2 regions of the Halanaerobium sp. ST460_2HS_T2 genome follow, and region 1 is predicted to be linked to the other one. Evidence: a T-box and tRNA genes for the amino acid it is inferred to sense, from the RefSeq annotation. Region 1 holds a T-box; the other holds one or more tRNA genes.
The links. A T-box is a leader RNA that pairs with one kind of tRNA and senses whether it is charged. The one in region 1 lies ahead of thrS (threonine--tRNA ligase), so its partner is inferred to be a tRNA-Thr.
Positions count from the first base shown of each region.

Region 2: it encodes a tRNA-Thr, which carries the amino acid that the T-box ahead of thrS (threonine--tRNA ligase) is inferred to sense. The anticodon was not compared.

Region 1 is NZ_QPJF01000004.1:128,034-135,640, forward strand. Features, by position in the region: gene DFR80_RS03260 (RNA methyltransferase) at 1-188, opposite strand, end outside; gene rplT (50S ribosomal protein L20) at 193-552, opposite strand; gene rpmI (50S ribosomal protein L35) at 616-810, opposite strand; gene infC (translation initiation factor IF-3) at 896-1,456, opposite strand; gene thrS (threonine--tRNA ligase) at 1,742-3,673, opposite strand; T-box leader at 3,730-3,974, opposite strand; tRNA gene DFR80_RS03285 (tRNA-Leu) at 4,066-4,154, opposite strand; tRNA gene DFR80_RS03290 (tRNA-Val) at 4,167-4,243, opposite strand; tRNA gene DFR80_RS03295 (tRNA-Leu) at 4,306-4,394, opposite strand; tRNA gene DFR80_RS03300 (tRNA-Cys) at 4,463-4,537, opposite strand; tRNA gene DFR80_RS03305 (tRNA-Gly) at 4,554-4,628, opposite strand; tRNA gene DFR80_RS03310 (tRNA-Phe) at 4,634-4,709, opposite strand; tRNA gene DFR80_RS03315 (tRNA-Asp) at 4,714-4,790, opposite strand; tRNA gene DFR80_RS03320 (tRNA-Val) at 4,877-4,952, opposite strand; gene DFR80_RS03325 (LCP family protein) at 5,137-6,579, opposite strand; tRNA gene DFR80_RS03335 (tRNA-Leu) at 6,763-6,850, shown strand; gene DFR80_RS03340 (SPASM domain-containing protein) at 7,078-7,607, opposite strand, start outside.
Region 2 is NZ_QPJF01000028.1:18,235-27,538, forward strand. Features, by position in the region: gene DFR80_RS12535 (alanine--glyoxylate aminotransferase family protein) at 1-952, opposite strand, end outside; gene DFR80_RS12540 (molybdenum ABC transporter permease) at 1,186-2,049, opposite strand; gene modA (molybdate ABC transporter substrate-binding protein) at 2,042-2,827, opposite strand; gene DFR80_RS12550 (hypothetical protein) at 3,065-3,787, shown strand; tRNA gene DFR80_RS12555 (tRNA-Thr) at 3,812-3,887, opposite strand; gene DFR80_RS12560 (DegV family protein) at 3,893-4,729, opposite strand; gene DFR80_RS12565 (cold-shock protein) at 4,892-5,095, opposite strand; gene DFR80_RS12570 (complex I subunit 5 family protein) at 5,271-6,536, shown strand; gene DFR80_RS12575 (methyl-accepting chemotaxis protein) at 6,550-8,520, opposite strand; gene DFR80_RS12580 (GGDEF domain-containing phosphodiesterase) at 8,562-9,304, opposite strand, start outside.

The DNA.
Region 1 (7,607 bases):
TTCTCAGCTGATTTAAAAAAAGCAGGAGTGAGAAAGACCTGTTTGAAATCTGCTCCTCCTGCTAATGCAGCCTCAATAAGCCTCTTACCTTCCAGAATAAAAACACCTTCCTTGCGCCGGTTTCTACTCCGGTAAAGCTTATTTAGATATTTAACTTTATCGTTTTGAGAACTGCTGATTATATCCATCTAATTAATTTCCTAACTGCTCTTTTGCTACATCAACTAAATCAGCAAAAGCATCAGAATCATTAACTGCTAAATCAGCTAACATTTTACGATCAATTTCTACCTCTGCCTGTCTTAAACCATTGATAAAACGGCTGTAGGAAAGACCTTCGTTTCTAGCTGCTGCATTGATTCTGGTAATCCATAATCTTCTAAACTCTCTCTTTTTATTTCTTCTATCTCTGTAAGCATAATGTAAAGACTTCATTACCGCCTGATTAGCAGGACGATATAACTTGCTGCGGGATCCAAAATATCCCTTGGCCATCTTTAAAACTTTTTTTCTACGCTTGCGCGCCTTATTTCCTCTTTTTACACGTGGCATCTTAAATGACACTCCTTCCAGTAATTTAACATTTATTATTTAAAATTATTTGCTTATATTAGTTTATCCATGTAGTAATTTTTTGTAACGTTTTTGATATGACTTACTTAATAACTTAGCTTTTCGCAGCTGTCTTTTTCTATTTCCAGATTTTTTAGTTAAAATATGGCTGTGAAAACCCTTATGGTGCTTAAGTTTACCATTAGCTGTAGTTTTAACTCGCTTAGCAATTCCCTTGTGTGTTTTTTGCTTTGGCATGATTTAACCTCCTAATACTGTAATAATTGTGGATATTTTAAAATAACCTACTTAAAATATTAATATTAATAAGTTATTTGTTCTACTACTGTTTATCACTTTCTGGAGTTAGAAACATCATCATGTTTCTACCTTCCATTTTCGGCTTGCTTTCTACCTTACCAATATCTTCAGTTCCTTCAATAAGGCGGTCCATCAGGTCATAACCAAGCTCTTTATGCATCATTTCTCTTCCTCTAAAACGGATTCTAACTTTAACTTTATCCTTATTGTTGAGGAATCTTCGAGCTTGCTTTAACTTAACGTTAAAGTCATGGTCTTCAATCTTTACTCCCATCTGAACTTCTTTGACATTCATTACGTTTTGATTCTTTTTGGCTTCTTTTTCTTTCTTAGCCTGTTCGTACTTATACTTTCCATAATCCATAATTCTGCATACAGGTGGATTAGCCTGTGGAGCAACTTCTACTAAGTCCAAACCCTGTTCTGCTGCAGCGTCCAGTGCCTCATCCAGCGACTTGATACCAATTTGCTCTCCTTCTTGATCGATCAGACGAACCTCTCTTGCTCTAATACGATCATTAACTCTTAAATCATTAACGATATTTATGCACCTCCTGAGTGATATAAAAAAACGAAAACGAATATAAAATAAAAAAACGAGTGGTAGAAACCACCCGTTAAATTCAATAATCAGCTGAAGATAGACTATCCCCTAAAGATAAGCCTACTTTTCCCGCAGAAATTTAGTTATTTAAGCGAGAAACTGATATTAACCAGCTTTTACTGGTGAGAAACAGGTGTTTCTACTTTCTTTTCCTTAATTAGTATAGCACAGGGGTAACTAACTGTCAAGAAAATAAAAGAAAAAAACTACCCTCTCTTGATCTCAAAAAAGAAGGTAGCTTTATTATTTTAGGCCAGCTGTTATTTATTTTAAACTATCTTCAGTATTGATTTCTTTTTTTGCAATTTCCTGAAGAATTCTAGCTTTAAAATCTTCAATTTTACTTGTACCTAGATCTCCTTCACGCCTTTCGCGAACAGAAACTGTTCTTGCTTCCTCTTCACGTCCACCGACAATTAACATATATGGAACCTGTTTAACCTGAGCATCTCTAATTTTATAACCAACCTGTTCTGAGCGGCTATCAACTTCTACCCTAATGCTTTCTTTTTTAAGGGCTTCCTTAACTTTTAAGGCGTAATCAATCTGATCATCAGAAACAGGAATTACTTCAACCTGAACTGGAGCTAACCAGGTCGGGAAGGCACCAGCAAAATGCTCAATTAGTATTCCTATAAAACGTTCTATACTTCCATAAATTGCTCGGTGAATCATAACCGGACGATGCTCGTCTCCATCCTGTCCAATATAAGTTAAATCAAAACGCTCTGGCATTTGGAAGTCAAGCTGAATTGTCCCACACTGCCAGGTTCTACCCAGACTATCTTCTAAATGAAAATCAATCTTAGGTCCGTAAAAAGCTCCATCACCCTCATTTACTTCGTAATCAAGTTCGTTTTTTTCAATAGCACTACGCAGGGCATCTGTAGCTTTATCCCAGAGTTCATCAGCTCCCATGGCCTTTTCTGGTTTGGTACTTAATTCAACATTATATTTAAAACCAAAAGCACTATATATTTTATCTACAAGTTTTATTACTCCACTTAACTCATCTTCGATCTGTTCCGGCAGACAGTAAATGTGGGCATCATCCTGAGTAAAACTTCTAACCCTCATCAAACCATGTAAGGCACCTGACATTTCATGACGGTGCACCAGTCCCAACTCTGCCATTTTAATCGGCAGCTCACGATAACTGTGCATAGAATCCTTATAAACCAAAATCCCACCCGGACAGTTCATCGGTTTAACTGCATGAGTTTCTCCATCAATTTCTGTAAAATACATATTATCTTTATAATGATCCCAGTGGCCTGATTGATGCCAGAGAGACTCATCTAAAATAATGGGAGTTTTTATTTCTTCATAACCATCTTTACGGTGCTCTTCTTTCCAGAAATCAACAAGTTCATTTCTAAGTGCCATCCCTTTAGGATGGAAAAAAGGAAAACCTCTCCCCTCTTCCTGCATACTGAATAAATCTAATTCTTTTCCAATTTTTCTGTGATCACGCTTTTTGGCTTCTTCAATTCTTGTTAAATATTTTTCTAAGTCTTTTTCGGAAGCAAAAGCTGTACCGTAAATTCGCTGCAGCATCTCATTATTCTCGTCACCACGCCAGTAAGCTCCTGCTACATTGAGCAGTTTAAATGCTTTTATATAACCAGTAGAAGGAAGGTGGGGTCCACGACAGAGATCAACAAAATCTCCCTGATAATAAAGGCTGATCATCTCATCCTCGAGTTCTTCAATTAATTCCAGCTTGTATTTTTCGTTTCTTTCTTTCATTAATTCTATTGCTTCCGCACGGGGAAGAATTTTTCTTTCAATTTCAATATCTTCGTCAATTATTTTCTGCATTTCTGCTTCAATTTCTGCTAATGATTCTTCATTAAAAGTTTCATCTAAATTAAAATCATAATAAAATCCATCATCAATAGCTGGCCCAATTGCAACCTGAACATTATCATATAATCTCTTTACAGCCTGTGCCATAACATGAGAAGTTGTATGGCGGATAATCTCCAGTGCATCATCACTATCAATTGTTATAATTGAAAGCTCAATATCTTCTTCAATTGAATAGCTAGCATCTACTTCCTGTCCATTTACAATTCCAGCAATTGCATCTCTGCCCAAACCACTACCAATAGAATAAGCAACATCTTTAACTGTTGTTCCCGGCTCATATTCTTTAACCGATCCATCTGGCAGTGTTACTTTTACATTTTCCATTAAATTTCCTCCTCTTATAATATACTTTAATAAAATAAAAAAATCCCTCATCTCATAATAGAGACGACGGATTGCGCGGTTCCACTCTAGTTAATAATAATTATAAACATTCTATTTTAAAAAATAATTAAAATTATTATTCACTCATCAAGATAACGGATTAACCGGATAGAAATACTAAATTCCTCCTATCTGCTCCCGGGTGGTTTTCAATTCACTGAAAAATTATGTGCTTTCAGCCGCCGGCACAATTCTCTTTTAACTCTCAATTGAATTTACTCTTCCCGATCAGTGCATTTATATTACTTTATTTTTTATTATTATATGCCTTAAAATCTAAAAAGTCAAATTAAACTAAAAAACAGAAAATTCCACACTAAAATGTGGAAAAGTGGTGCCGGGGGTCGGGCTCGAACCGACACGGGAATAAATTCCCACCGGATTTTAAGTCCGATGCGTCTGCCAATTCCGCCACCCCGGCATATTATTAAAATGGTGTTGGTAAGTGGATTCGAACCACTGGCCTCTACGATGTCAACGTAGCGCTCTGACCAACTGAGCTATACCAACTTAAAATTTAAGTCAGCATTTTAAATAATCATTTATAAAAAAATATTATACAAGCAAAAAAGTGGTGCCGGGGGTCGGGCTCGAACCGACACGGGAATAAATTCCCACCGGATTTTAAGTCCGATGCGTCTGCCAATTCCGCCACCCCGGCATATATGTAAGATTTAGCTTGCAACATTTTTTATTATAACAGTCAGTTAATCATTTGTAAAATATAAATGGAGGCGGCAGACGGATTTGAACCGACGAATAAAGGATTTGCAGTCCTCTGCCTTACCACTTGGCTATGCCGCCCAGGCTGCAAATAAAATGGAGCGGGAAACGAGATTTGAACTCGCGACCCTCACGTTGGCAACGTGATGCTCTACCACTGAGCTATTCCCGCAAAAATGGTGGTGGGAGACAGAATCGAACTGTCGACACGTGGATTTTCAATCCACTGCTCTACCGACTGAGCTATCCCACCAGAATGGCGGAGGAGACGGGATTTGAACCCGCGATCTCCGGCTTGACAGGCCGGCGCGTTAAACCGCTACGCTACACCTCCGCGTTTTTAAGAAGTAAAATGTAGAAAATTAGAAAAAAGAATGCTACACAACTTCTTATATTTTATATTAAATTTGCAAATAAAAATGGTGGGCGAAACAGGGCTCGAACCTGTGACCCCCTGCTTGTAAGGCAGGTGCTCTCCCAACTGAGCTATTCGCCCATCTGCAGCAATCAAAAGTACAATTACCGCGTCAGCAATAACTAGTATATATAAAAAGCTACTTTAAGTCAAAATTAAATATAGACTGTTATAAGTAATTAAATTATTTTATGTTAAATATACTACTAAATACTTAAAAAATCGACTGCAGATAATTTTTTCTTAAAAGCTTAATTTTACTAATCTAATCAATATACTCTAACTCAAGTTCTTTATTTTCACGGATATAATTAAAAATTTCAGCTGCCAGAACAGGATTAATATCTGTTTCTATAGAATTGTAACTTTCAACTATTGTGTTATAAAGTTCCTTAACATTAAATAATATATTATTAGACTTTAATTTCGCCATTACAGAATTTATTAATAATTTCTGGCGTTCAAATCTTTCGAGTGAATCAGATGACCGCCAACGAACAAAGTTCAAAGCTTCTTTACCGGATAATAAATTATCACCGGCTTTTAAGTTCAATCCTAAACCTGGAACTTTCACTTCCTGGTCCAGAGTAATAGAAACACCACCAAGCTCGTCAATAACTTTTTCAAAACCAAGATAATTTACATATACATAATAATCTATTTTATTGCCGCTGATCTCTTCTACTGCTGGCTGGATATCCCCATCATGATATTCACGTAATAATTCTCCTTTATAAACTGTATCCTCGTCAATATGTTCAATCTGAAGTTTGTTATTTTCAGGACGTAACTTTGCCACCATTATCGAATCAGCTTCAATACTACCAATAGACACACTTTCTTCATCATCAAGGCCCACAAATAGTATATTTAGATTTTGAGTAAAATCACTTTCAGCAAGTCCCAGAATAGACAAAATACGTTCAATTAGCGATGGATCTTCAAGTTCCTTTTCAATATCCGTTTTTGTTTTAGTTTCTTTTACAGCAGAATCTTTTTCCAGCTGCTCTGTCTTTGTTTCAGTTTCTTTTTCAGCGGAATCAGACACTGGCTGATCTTGAGTAACTTTAGTTGAGTTAGAATCTTCTAACTCAGATTTTGATGAGTCCGGCTGTTTAATATCCTCAGCTTCAGAACTTTTTAAATCTTCTCCCGCAGATTCAGCATCAGTTACGTCTTTTTTATCTTTTATCTCTTTATTAACCTGAATATCAGATTCGGCTTCTGAATCAAGATCACCTGAGGTAGATGTTTCTTCAGTTTCTGATTTATTATCCGCCTGCTCAACGTCTTTTTGATCTTTTTGATCTTTTTGATCTATTGATTCTGTTTCATCGGCTTGTTCAGTTTCATCTGTTTGTTCTGTTGTTTGTTCTTTTTCAATCGTTTTATCTGTTTTATCTTTTTCAAGCTCGGATTCTACACTTTCAGAAATATCTTCTCTATCAGTCATATCAGAGCGCTCTTTACTTTTATCTTCTTTATCAGTTAATTGTTCAGTTGTAGCTTCTTCCCTTTCTGGGCCAGCATCATTCTGCCCAATTTCTTCCTGCTGCTCAATCTGATTTTCCGGTACAGGCTCTAAATCTCTCTCTAAATAATAACCAGCCAGTCCAATAAATAATAAGAGTAGCACTATTAGAAAAACTCCTATCCATTTATGCTTCTTTTTTGATTTTTGATTATCTTGTGTATTTTTTTCTGCCAATGTTATTGCCTCCCTATTCCCTTATATTCATAATATTCGTGATTATAGGCTCAATTCCTGCATAAAAGTGATTTCTTTGTCTCTTTTTAAAAGTCTAAATTTTATTTCTTCTCCGTCTGCTAAATTAATTTACAAAAATTTATTGACAAAGTAAATTTTTATGGTATAATTTATAATTGTGATGCCGAGGTGGCGGAACTGGCAGACGCGCTAGCTTGAGGGGCTAGTGGTCTAATAGACCGTGCGGGTTCGAATCCCGCCCTCGGCACCATTTATATTTAAGATGTTAATTTACCCCATTTTAGTTAATGACTAAAATTCCCCCTGGTATACCAGGGGGAATTTTTTTAACTCAAAACTTATATCTTATATTTTAATATAATCTTATGGGAGACATAATTTTTTAATTTACTTACTCTAAATTCATCTAAACACAAGAAACTTTAAACTACTGTTGAAGATTCAGAAGTAGCATTTTAAAATCCTTAATACAATTTGTTATTTATTCATTCTTTCCTCATTAATATCTTTAGAATTTTCATGCCATTCAGCTGACAAATCATTAAGAAAATCAGCTGTCTTACCTTTTAAAATTTCATCTGCTCCATCATGTGTAGGCACAGCACCTGACTCTTCCACTATATCCCTTAAAGCTTTAGGATTATCAATAATCGGGCAGGGACACATTAAATTCTCACTAAAGGGCTGCCTCTCTTGATAAGATTTAAAAAGAGGATTCTGAAGCACTTCTTTTAATGATTTTTCCTTTATATTATCTACTGCAAAATGGGCAAATGCACAGGGCTCAACTTCTCCTTTAGCATTAATATGAAAATACCTTCTTCCTCCACCAATACAGCCCTGGACATATGTGCCGTCATTCCAAAAATCCATAATAAATATATCTTTTTTCTTCCTCAAATTACTTCCTCTCCGGGCCAGAGAAGCTCTCTGCTCAGGAGTAATCATCATATCAAGATTAGGATTTCTACCTATTGGGATATAATGAAATAACCACATGTAAAGAG
Region 2 (9,304 bases), on a different contig from region 1:
TATGACTTTCTGTCATCAGCTGATTTAATTCCTGATAACTTATACCTTCTGGTATTTCAATTGCAGTCACTGTGTCAGAATAACCATTTTCAGCATATAAATTTAAATTAGATTCCTTGATAGCATGTCTGACTGCACTGGCAATTTTACTGTGACGCTTAAATACTTCTTTATCTGCCAGCCACTTATTTAAAGCAGCATCCAGAGCATAAATATCACTAACTGCCTGAGTATAGGGAAAATATTTTTCTTCATACCAATTCTGCCAGAGCTGTAAATTAGTATAATAACCTCTAACAGCTGTTTTTCGGTTATTAACTGCCTCCCAGGCTGCATCACTAACACTCATAAAAGTAAGTCCTGGTGGTACAGAAAGACACTTTTGCGAACCACCGAGTATTATATCAATTCCCCAGTTATCTACTTCAATAGGTACACCACCAATTGCAGAAACAGAATCTACAACTGATAAAATATTATATTCATTTAATAAACTGGTGATTGCTTCAGCATTATTTATTACCCCAGTAGGAGTTTCACAGTGAACAAAGGTAGCAAATTTAAAATCATGTTCCTCTGCCAGCTTTGCTTCTAATTTATCGATATCAATCTCTTTATTATAGGGGAATTCCCATCTTATAACCTCTGCCCCATAAAGATCAGCAAAATCTGCAAAGCCTCTGCCAAAGATTCCATTGTCCAGGACTAAAACTCTATCCCCGGGCTCAATTAGAGAAGCACAGGCAGACTCAAGGCCTAAAATTCCCTCCCCACTCATAATAATCACATCATTTTTTGTCCTTAATATCTGCTGCAGTTTTGAACTAACATCCAGGTAAAAATCAAAAAAATCAGGATCAAGATCCGGGTTGGTAATTTTGCGGCTCATCGCCCGTCTAACTTCTTCGCTGACCTCAGTTGGACCGGGTGTCATTATTAATAAATCACTCACAAAAATCACTCCCACAATTTTACGGTCTAATATAGATTTTATAACTTTTTATAGGAGATTGTCAAGCTAATTATTGAAAGAAATAGCCCTAACATTTCTGATTTAAAGTGATTATAGTTAAATAGGAACTACAAACTCTTTTTTTGAAGTATTAATCAAATTTTAATATTTTGCAGTAAAAATAGCCAGTTTGAACTTTCAGACTAAATATTAAATTTTCTCCGCCAGTAATTTTATGTTTTTTCCCTTATCTTAAACTCAAGCAAAAACAAAGGAAGCAAAAAAGCACTCAACATAATAACAGCCAGTGCGATTGCCTGAGTTATATTGGTCTGACTAAGACTATAAATAGCTGTAGTTAGTGTTTGAGTTTTACCGCTCATATTGCCAGCAAAAATAATTGTTGCTCCAAATTCCCCAGCAGCTCTAAGGACAGAAATAATTAACGCAGTAATAAATCCTCTCCCACTCAGAGGTAAATATACTTTAAATAACAGATCTTTTTCGGCAGCTCCTTCAACTAGAGCAGCCTCAATTATATTTTTATTAACTGCTGCAAAAGAGTTTTTTAAAGTATGAATAAATAGAGGCAGCATAACAAATACCTGAACAATGATTAAAGCTGTAAAGGTAAAAGCCAGGTTGTCAGTCAGTTTAGATAAAATTCCTCTGCTGCCAAAAGTTAATAGTAAAGCCAGGCCAGTAATACTTGGAGGAAGCAGTAGTGGAAGACTGATGACTATATTTATCACTTTATTTATATTTCTATTTTTACGACTGCTAAAATAACTAAATGGGACCCCTAAAACAATTGTTAATAGAGCTGAAATACTTAATGACAAAAAAGTAATTTTAAAAGCTGATAAAATATCCATACTTTTAAATATGCTGATAATTTCTGCAGCTGAACTTTCTACAAATAAAGAAAGAATTATGAGTGAAATAAAGAGGATACTTAAAACTGCAGGGATCAAAATTAATAACTCATCGGAAAAGGTAAATTTCTCAGGCTTCGAAAAATAATCCGGTGGAAATAAAGAAATTCTTTGCTGTTTTCTTTTTTGATTTTCTGTATCCAGAACTAAATCCTTACTCATTTGTTTTCACTCTCTTAAAATTATATTTTGAAAATATTTTTTGTGCTGCATTACTTAAAATATAATTATAAACTTTTTCTGATCCTGATGTAGAATTATAACTTAATCCCATATAATATTTTGCTTCTATATTATATTTTGCAGGGATTTTAACTCGATATAAATCCTGATCATCATTATAATCACTTAAATAGACAATCCCTGCATCAGCTGCTCCCAGTTTAACTTTGTTCAATACACTTTTTACATCAAATTCTCTGGAAACTATTGAAGAATTAAAGTCTGTTTTAATTTTTTGTCTAATTTTTGGATCAGCAATTGAATCTAAAAAGTTTTTGATCATTTTGCCGGTATAATCGCCAACAGGAACAGATCTATCAGCAAGCAGTAAAGAATAATCACTGCTTATTAATTGTTCCAGATTATTTATTTTCTCATTTTGAGAATTTATTATAATAATCAATTCATTTCTGGCAAAAATCGTTTCTTTTGCTATTATATTTTCACGGGATAACTGATTTAAATAATTATAGTTTGCAGATAAAAAGAGATCAAAATCTACTCCCATTTTTATTTGACTGAAAAGCATCTGACTTCCTGCATAATTAATTTCCAAGCTATAATCTCTGCTTTCTGCCTCAAATTTATCTTTTATCTCATTTAAAGGTTCCTGCAAACTGGAAGCTGCCATTATTCTAAATGTTGAAACAGCAGTTACTTCTGTAGTCAAAATAAATATAATTAAAATAATTAATATAATTATCTTTTTCTTTGCCATCCGGCTCCACCTCATTAAAAATTAACCCGTTATACCCAACCTCACATAACGAATTTAAAAATATATTCAATTTCCAGAATTATTTCTCTATTTATGTATATTCTTGATCAACAATAATTATCCTCTATTTTGTAAAAATCAAAATTATTATAAAGACAAAATATCCTATTAACCCAGCTTAAGAACTTGCAATAAATGCCTGTTTTTCCTATACTTAAGTAAATTAGTTCTCTGGAGGTGATTCCAATTAATAGTCAGGAAAACTTTCAAAAAGTTCAACAAGAAAATGATAAGTCAATTCCCTTCATTATCAGCAGCTCTTATCTTTTAAGCTTTTTATTAATTAGACTGGCTGTAATGATAGCTGGTTCTGCAGGTAGTGCAGCATCCAATGCTGCTAAGACTGGTGATATAAAGTTTTATATAGGTTCCAATATTATACTTTTTGGTTATCATATTCATCACCTGTATATTGGAATTGCATTAATTGCTCTGGCAGGTTGGTTTTCTATAACCAGGACACAATTTATTGACCAGAGGGATAATGCTCTAATTTATGGTATTGGTCTTGGTTTATTTATGGATGAAATTGGATTGCTTTTAAGTTGGGGAAATTACTGGAATAGTTCAACTTATCTCCTTAGTTTATTACTTGGTGGAATATTTTTAAATATAATATTCTTTCCAGATTTTTGGAAAGACCTGCGGTCACATCTTGGCGAATTTAATCCTAAAAACAAAATATTAAAACATTATAATTCAAATGCTTTTGTTCTGGGGGTGGATAAATTGGCAAACAAAGCTGATAAAACTAGCAAAGTTAGTTTAGTATTTTCTGGATTAATATATATTATTGTAGGAATCTTAATTATTTCCAATCCAGAACTTGTATACTACTGGGTGGCAGGTGGTTTTTTCCTTCAGGGGCTGACAAAACTGGTAGAAGCCTGGAAAGAATAAAATAATCTGTTTAAAATTTATATATGGAGCCGATGACAGGACTTGAACCTGCAGCCTTCGGTTTACGATACCACTGCTCTACCATTTGAGCTACACCGGCTTTTTCTAAAATGCTATAACTATCCCACCTTCATTAGCATAGACTGTGCTAATCCCAGCTGTTTCTAAGATAATAATCTTTCTAAAATTATATTTTTGAGCAGCCTGTTTTTTAATATATTCTGCTTTCTCTAGAGCATTGCAGTGAGCAATTCCGAGAACTTTTTCTTCTAGTTTTTCCCCTTTTTCTCCAATTTTATCTACCAATTTTCTAATTGCTCTTTTACTTCCCCGGGCTTTATCAACAAGAGTTATTGTACCTTCCGGAGTTGCACCTAAAACTGGTTTAATATTAAAAAAAGAAGCTATTTTCCCTTTTAATTTTCCCATTCTTCCCGCTTTAATGAGGTTATCAAGAGAATCTAAAACAAATAATGTCTGCATCCCTGCAATATATTCTTCAGTTTTTTCTATAATTTCCCCTTTTTTTAAACCAGATTCAATTAACTCTCCCAGTTTATAAGCAATCATTGTTTCTCCGACTGAAGCACTAAAAGAATTAAATACCTTAATAAATTTATTTTCAGACTCTTCAACTAGCATATTTTTTGCCAGAACAGCATTCTGATAAGTTGCGCTCAATTCTTTAGAAAGAGTTACTACAAAAATATTTTCATATTTTTTATATAAATCTAAAAAACGACCCGGTCCCGGGCTGGCAGTTTTTGGAGCCTGATTATGATTACGCATTTCAGCTAACAAAGCCTCACGGTCCAAATTCTCATCATCCACAAAATGTTTATCTCCAATATCTATTGACAGAGGTGCTGTCGAGATATCAAATTTATTTCTTATTTCATCTGTTAAATCACAGCAGCTATCAACTATTATTTTAAAGTTCATAATTAACCTCCATATTTGGTTTTTAAACTTTCTTTATTTGATTATCTATTATATAATTTTATCTTTATTGAAAACAAAAATCAACTAATAAATTATTTTTTTATTAAACATAAAAAAACCCCGACTAAGTTAATAGCCAGGGTAATTTCCATAATTTTTTACTTATATAACTTCAACATTCTCTGCCTGAGGTCCACGATCTCCTTCAACAATCTCAAATTCAACTTCCTGACCTTCTTCTAAGGTTTTAAAACCTTCCTGCTGTAAAGCAGAGAAATGTACAAATACATCGTCGCCATCTTCTCTTTCAATAAATCCATAACCCTTTTTCTCATCAAACCACTTAACTTTTCCTGTGTAAACCATATTAATATCTTCCTCCTAAAATTTAACCTGAGTAAGTGTAACTAGTTTAGAATACTCAGTGCTTTAAATATATCATTAGATTTCGGATTTGTCAAATTTTTCTGACTCAATTAATTAAGCATTTGCTTTTAGTAAATTAATAGTTGTGATATAATTCTGGGAAGGAGGAGTTAAAATGGTCTATTTTATTTCCAGCAATTTTAGTATTAATAAAATTAATAGCTTATTTTTAATTACTGGATTATTGGTAACTTTTTTTACTCTGGTCTCCAACTGGAGAAAAATTAAAAATTACCGAGCTATCTTTTTAACAATTACAGTAATTTTTATTATGAGCTTTTCTCTTATAATTACTACCAAAAACTGGTTCGTTTTTGTGCTTGGTTGGGAACTTGCTACATTAACTACCACTTTAATGCTGTTCTGGGACAATAAAAATATTGCCTGGGAATATTTTGTGATTCAGTTTGTAGGAGGAAGTTTTTTAATATTTACTGTTTTAACAGCTTATACAAACGGATATCAAGTTATAGGGGCTGTAGAGGAGGTCTGGCTGCAGCTAATGTTTATTATTGGACTGGGGGTTAAAAGTGCAATTATTGGCCTGCACAGCTGGTTACCTTATATTTATAAACAGTCATCAACTGGCTTTTGTGCAATTTCCTCTGCCTTGGTCGCCAAACTCGGTTATATTTCTCTGCTGAAAATTATTACAAATGGCAATAGATTACTCTTATATTTAGGATTAATTATGATTTTCTATGGTGGTATAAAAGCTCTTGCAGAAAAAAACTATAAGCTAATTTTAGCTTATAGTTCAATAAGTCAATTTGGATTTATAGCCCTGGCAATTGGAAGTGGAAATATCTATGGCTATTATGGAGCAGTTATTCAAATTATTGCTCATGCTTTGGCTAAATCGACATTATTTAATGGTGCTGGAAACTGGATTAAAGAATTTAAGTCTACTTCTATTTTTGATTTTAAGTATTGTACAGTCAGACAAAAAATAACCACTTTCAGTACCCTACTTTCTTTTTTATCATTAATGGCCTTCCCTTTTTTTATTGGCTATAATAGCAAAGATCTAATAAAATATTCTTTAAGCAGTATTCCAATATTTGAATTTTTACTGCACCTGGGAAGTATTCTAACCGCTGCTTACTCTCTAAAAATATTATGGTTAGTAATATTTAAAGATCTAAAAAGGAGTAAGTTAAACTTTAAGACTGAAACAAAAGATTTTTATTCAGTCACAATCTGGGAACAGCTTTCGCTCCTGCTTCCTGCTTTATCGCTAATAATTCTTTCAGTCTCAATAAATACTTATTTAGATCATTTTTTTAATTTTAATTATAAAACCGGGTTACTGACCAGCCTGATATACATTGTAACAGCCTACTTAATCATTTTTCCAATTATATCGCGAATCGAAAATTAACCAGGAACCAATTTTACAGTTTGAATTTTGAAATTGAAGCTGATAGTTCTTCTGCCATTTCGGCCAGTTCCTGAGAAGCTGTTATAATCTCATCTGTAGCTGCATTCTGTTCCTGACTTGAAGCTGCAACTTCTTCTGCATTTGCTGCGGCTGTTTCACTTGCAGAAGCAATTTCTCCAATTGCTATTTCTACATTATCACTATTTGCAGTCATTTCTTGAGCTTTATTATTAATATTTCTAATTATTCTACCTAAAACTTCAGCTGTATGTTCAATTTCTTCAAAAGCTGTGCCACTTTCCTGAATAGAACTAACACTTGACTCAACAACTTCTCCTGTTTCTTCCATATTCTCTACTGAAGCTCTGACATCTTTTTGAATACCTTCAATTAATTCGGTTATCTCATCTGTAGCCTGATTTGACTCTTCTGCTAGTTCGCGAATTTCATCTGCAACTACAGAAAATCCTCGCCCTGCTTCGCCCGCTCTTGCTGCCTCAATTGCTGCATTTAAAGCCAGCAAATTGGTTTGAGAAGATATTTCTTTTATCATATTAACTATCTCGCCAATCCTCTGAGATGATTCTGCCAGAGAATGAACAACCTTCTCAACCCGCTCCGAATTATCCTTAACTTTATTCACTTCAGCAGCAGACTGATCAATTGATTGATTACCTTTTTCAATATTTTCCATTACATTTTCAGCCTGTCTGTCCATAGCATCAGAAGAGGTATTGATCATTTTTATTTGCTTAATTAGTTCATCCATTATAGCAGAAGTCTCTTCTACCTGAGCTGATTGTTCTTCCGTATTAGAAGCAACTTCCTGAATAGCCCTACTTACCTCATCCGCACTTTCTCCAACCTGATTTCCACTGGCAGATAATTCTTCACTTGAAGCTGCTACCTTATCTGATACATTTTTAACCTCCAGAATCATTGCCTTTAAATTATTAATCATTTCTGAAAATGAGTTTGTTAATTTACCAATCTCATCTTTTCGTTTTAAATACTTAGCTTCTATATCTAAATTGAAATTGCCATCTGCTAACTTCTGAGCTATATCAGTAACATAATTAAGTGGATTGGAAATATATGTTGCTATCACAATAGTAACAATTATACCAAAAATCAGGGCAACTCCTGCGATTATTAGACTTATATTACGCAGATTATCAAGACCACTCATAACCTGAGAACGTTCTGCTGTCATGGCAACAGACCAGCCATTAATTTCTACCGGATGATAGGCCATTATTTTTTCCTGGTTATTAAAATTATAACTAACTGCACCACTTTTTTCAGCTACCATCTTATCAGTGATTTCCTGTAAATCCTGATTGCTTTCTGCCAGCTCAGTATTTGCTATGTAATCTCTTTCCGGATAAGCAATAGTATTTTTATTCTGATTAATAATCCAGCCATAACCTGCTCCGTTAATATTCATTTTGGTAATTAATTGCTGTAAATATTCAGTAGAAATTGTTCCAATTAAAACTCCAACCTGTTCTCCAAAATCTATAATTGGTACAGCAATCGATATAACATTACCTTCGCTTAACTCACTGGGACGAGTATTAGAATATGTTACCCTGCCAGTTTCCATTGCTTTCTGAAAATATTCTCTTTCTGCAACATTAATGCTTTTCCCTCCAACAACATTGGCCCTGCCATCAGGTCGAGCTACAATAATATTTTCCAGATCAGAATGGTCAGCTTCTTTTAAATATCTCTCCTGACTGCTCCACATCATTGTTTTAACATCATTAGAGTTAGCTAAATCTCTTAAAAACACTTCCACTCCATTTAACCATTCATTAATGGTATTTGAATTTTGCCTGGCGCTTTCCTTTGCACTGGACATTATTGTATCTTCTAAAATATTTGTTGACTGATCATACAAAGTTAGAGCTGTTCCCCCGACAATAATTAAAATTAATATTGATATTGCAAGCAACATTTTGGCTTTAATTGATTTCAGCATAACTAATCCCTACCTTTTTTATCTGTTATAGTAAAATTATATCATACAGTCTGCATATTGCAATCATTACAGATAATAGTTTCCAGTTTTTCCAGGGAATTTGGTCGATAATAATAATATCCCTGAACATAATCACAGTCCAATTTTTTTAATATATTCAGTTCATTTTCTGTTTCTACACCTTCTGCAACCACCTTAAAATCAAGTTCATGTGAAAGTTCAATAATTTTTTCAATCAGAATCCTAGTTTTTTTCTGTTCTAAATTTCGAATAAATGACATATCAAGTTTCAATATATCAATGGGAAGTTTAGCTAAATAAGAAAGGGAAGAATACCCTTTACCAAAATCATCAAGAGAAATATAAAACCCAGATTCTTTTAGTTTATGTAAATTTTCTAAATCTTGTTCTTTAGCATCTAGAAAAATAGATTCTGTAATCTCAAAATCAATTTGATGAGGACACAATTTTTCTGCCTCTATTAAATTTTCAAGAAAAGTGATAAGAGTATCGTCCTTTAAATCATAAGCAGAAAGATTAATTGAAATTATCTTTTCAGATTCTCTTAAAAATTGATTCTGATTAAATTCTTTTATTACTTTTTTGATTAACCAGCGTGTTATCTTAGTTATTAGATTACTTTGTTCAGCAATTGGGATAAAATACTCTGGAGATATCTGGCCAAATTTAGGATGGTGCCAGCGAAGAAGTGCCTCTAATGCAACAATTTGTTCATCTTTCAAATCAATTTTGGGCTGATAAACCAGACTTAATTCTTCTGCTT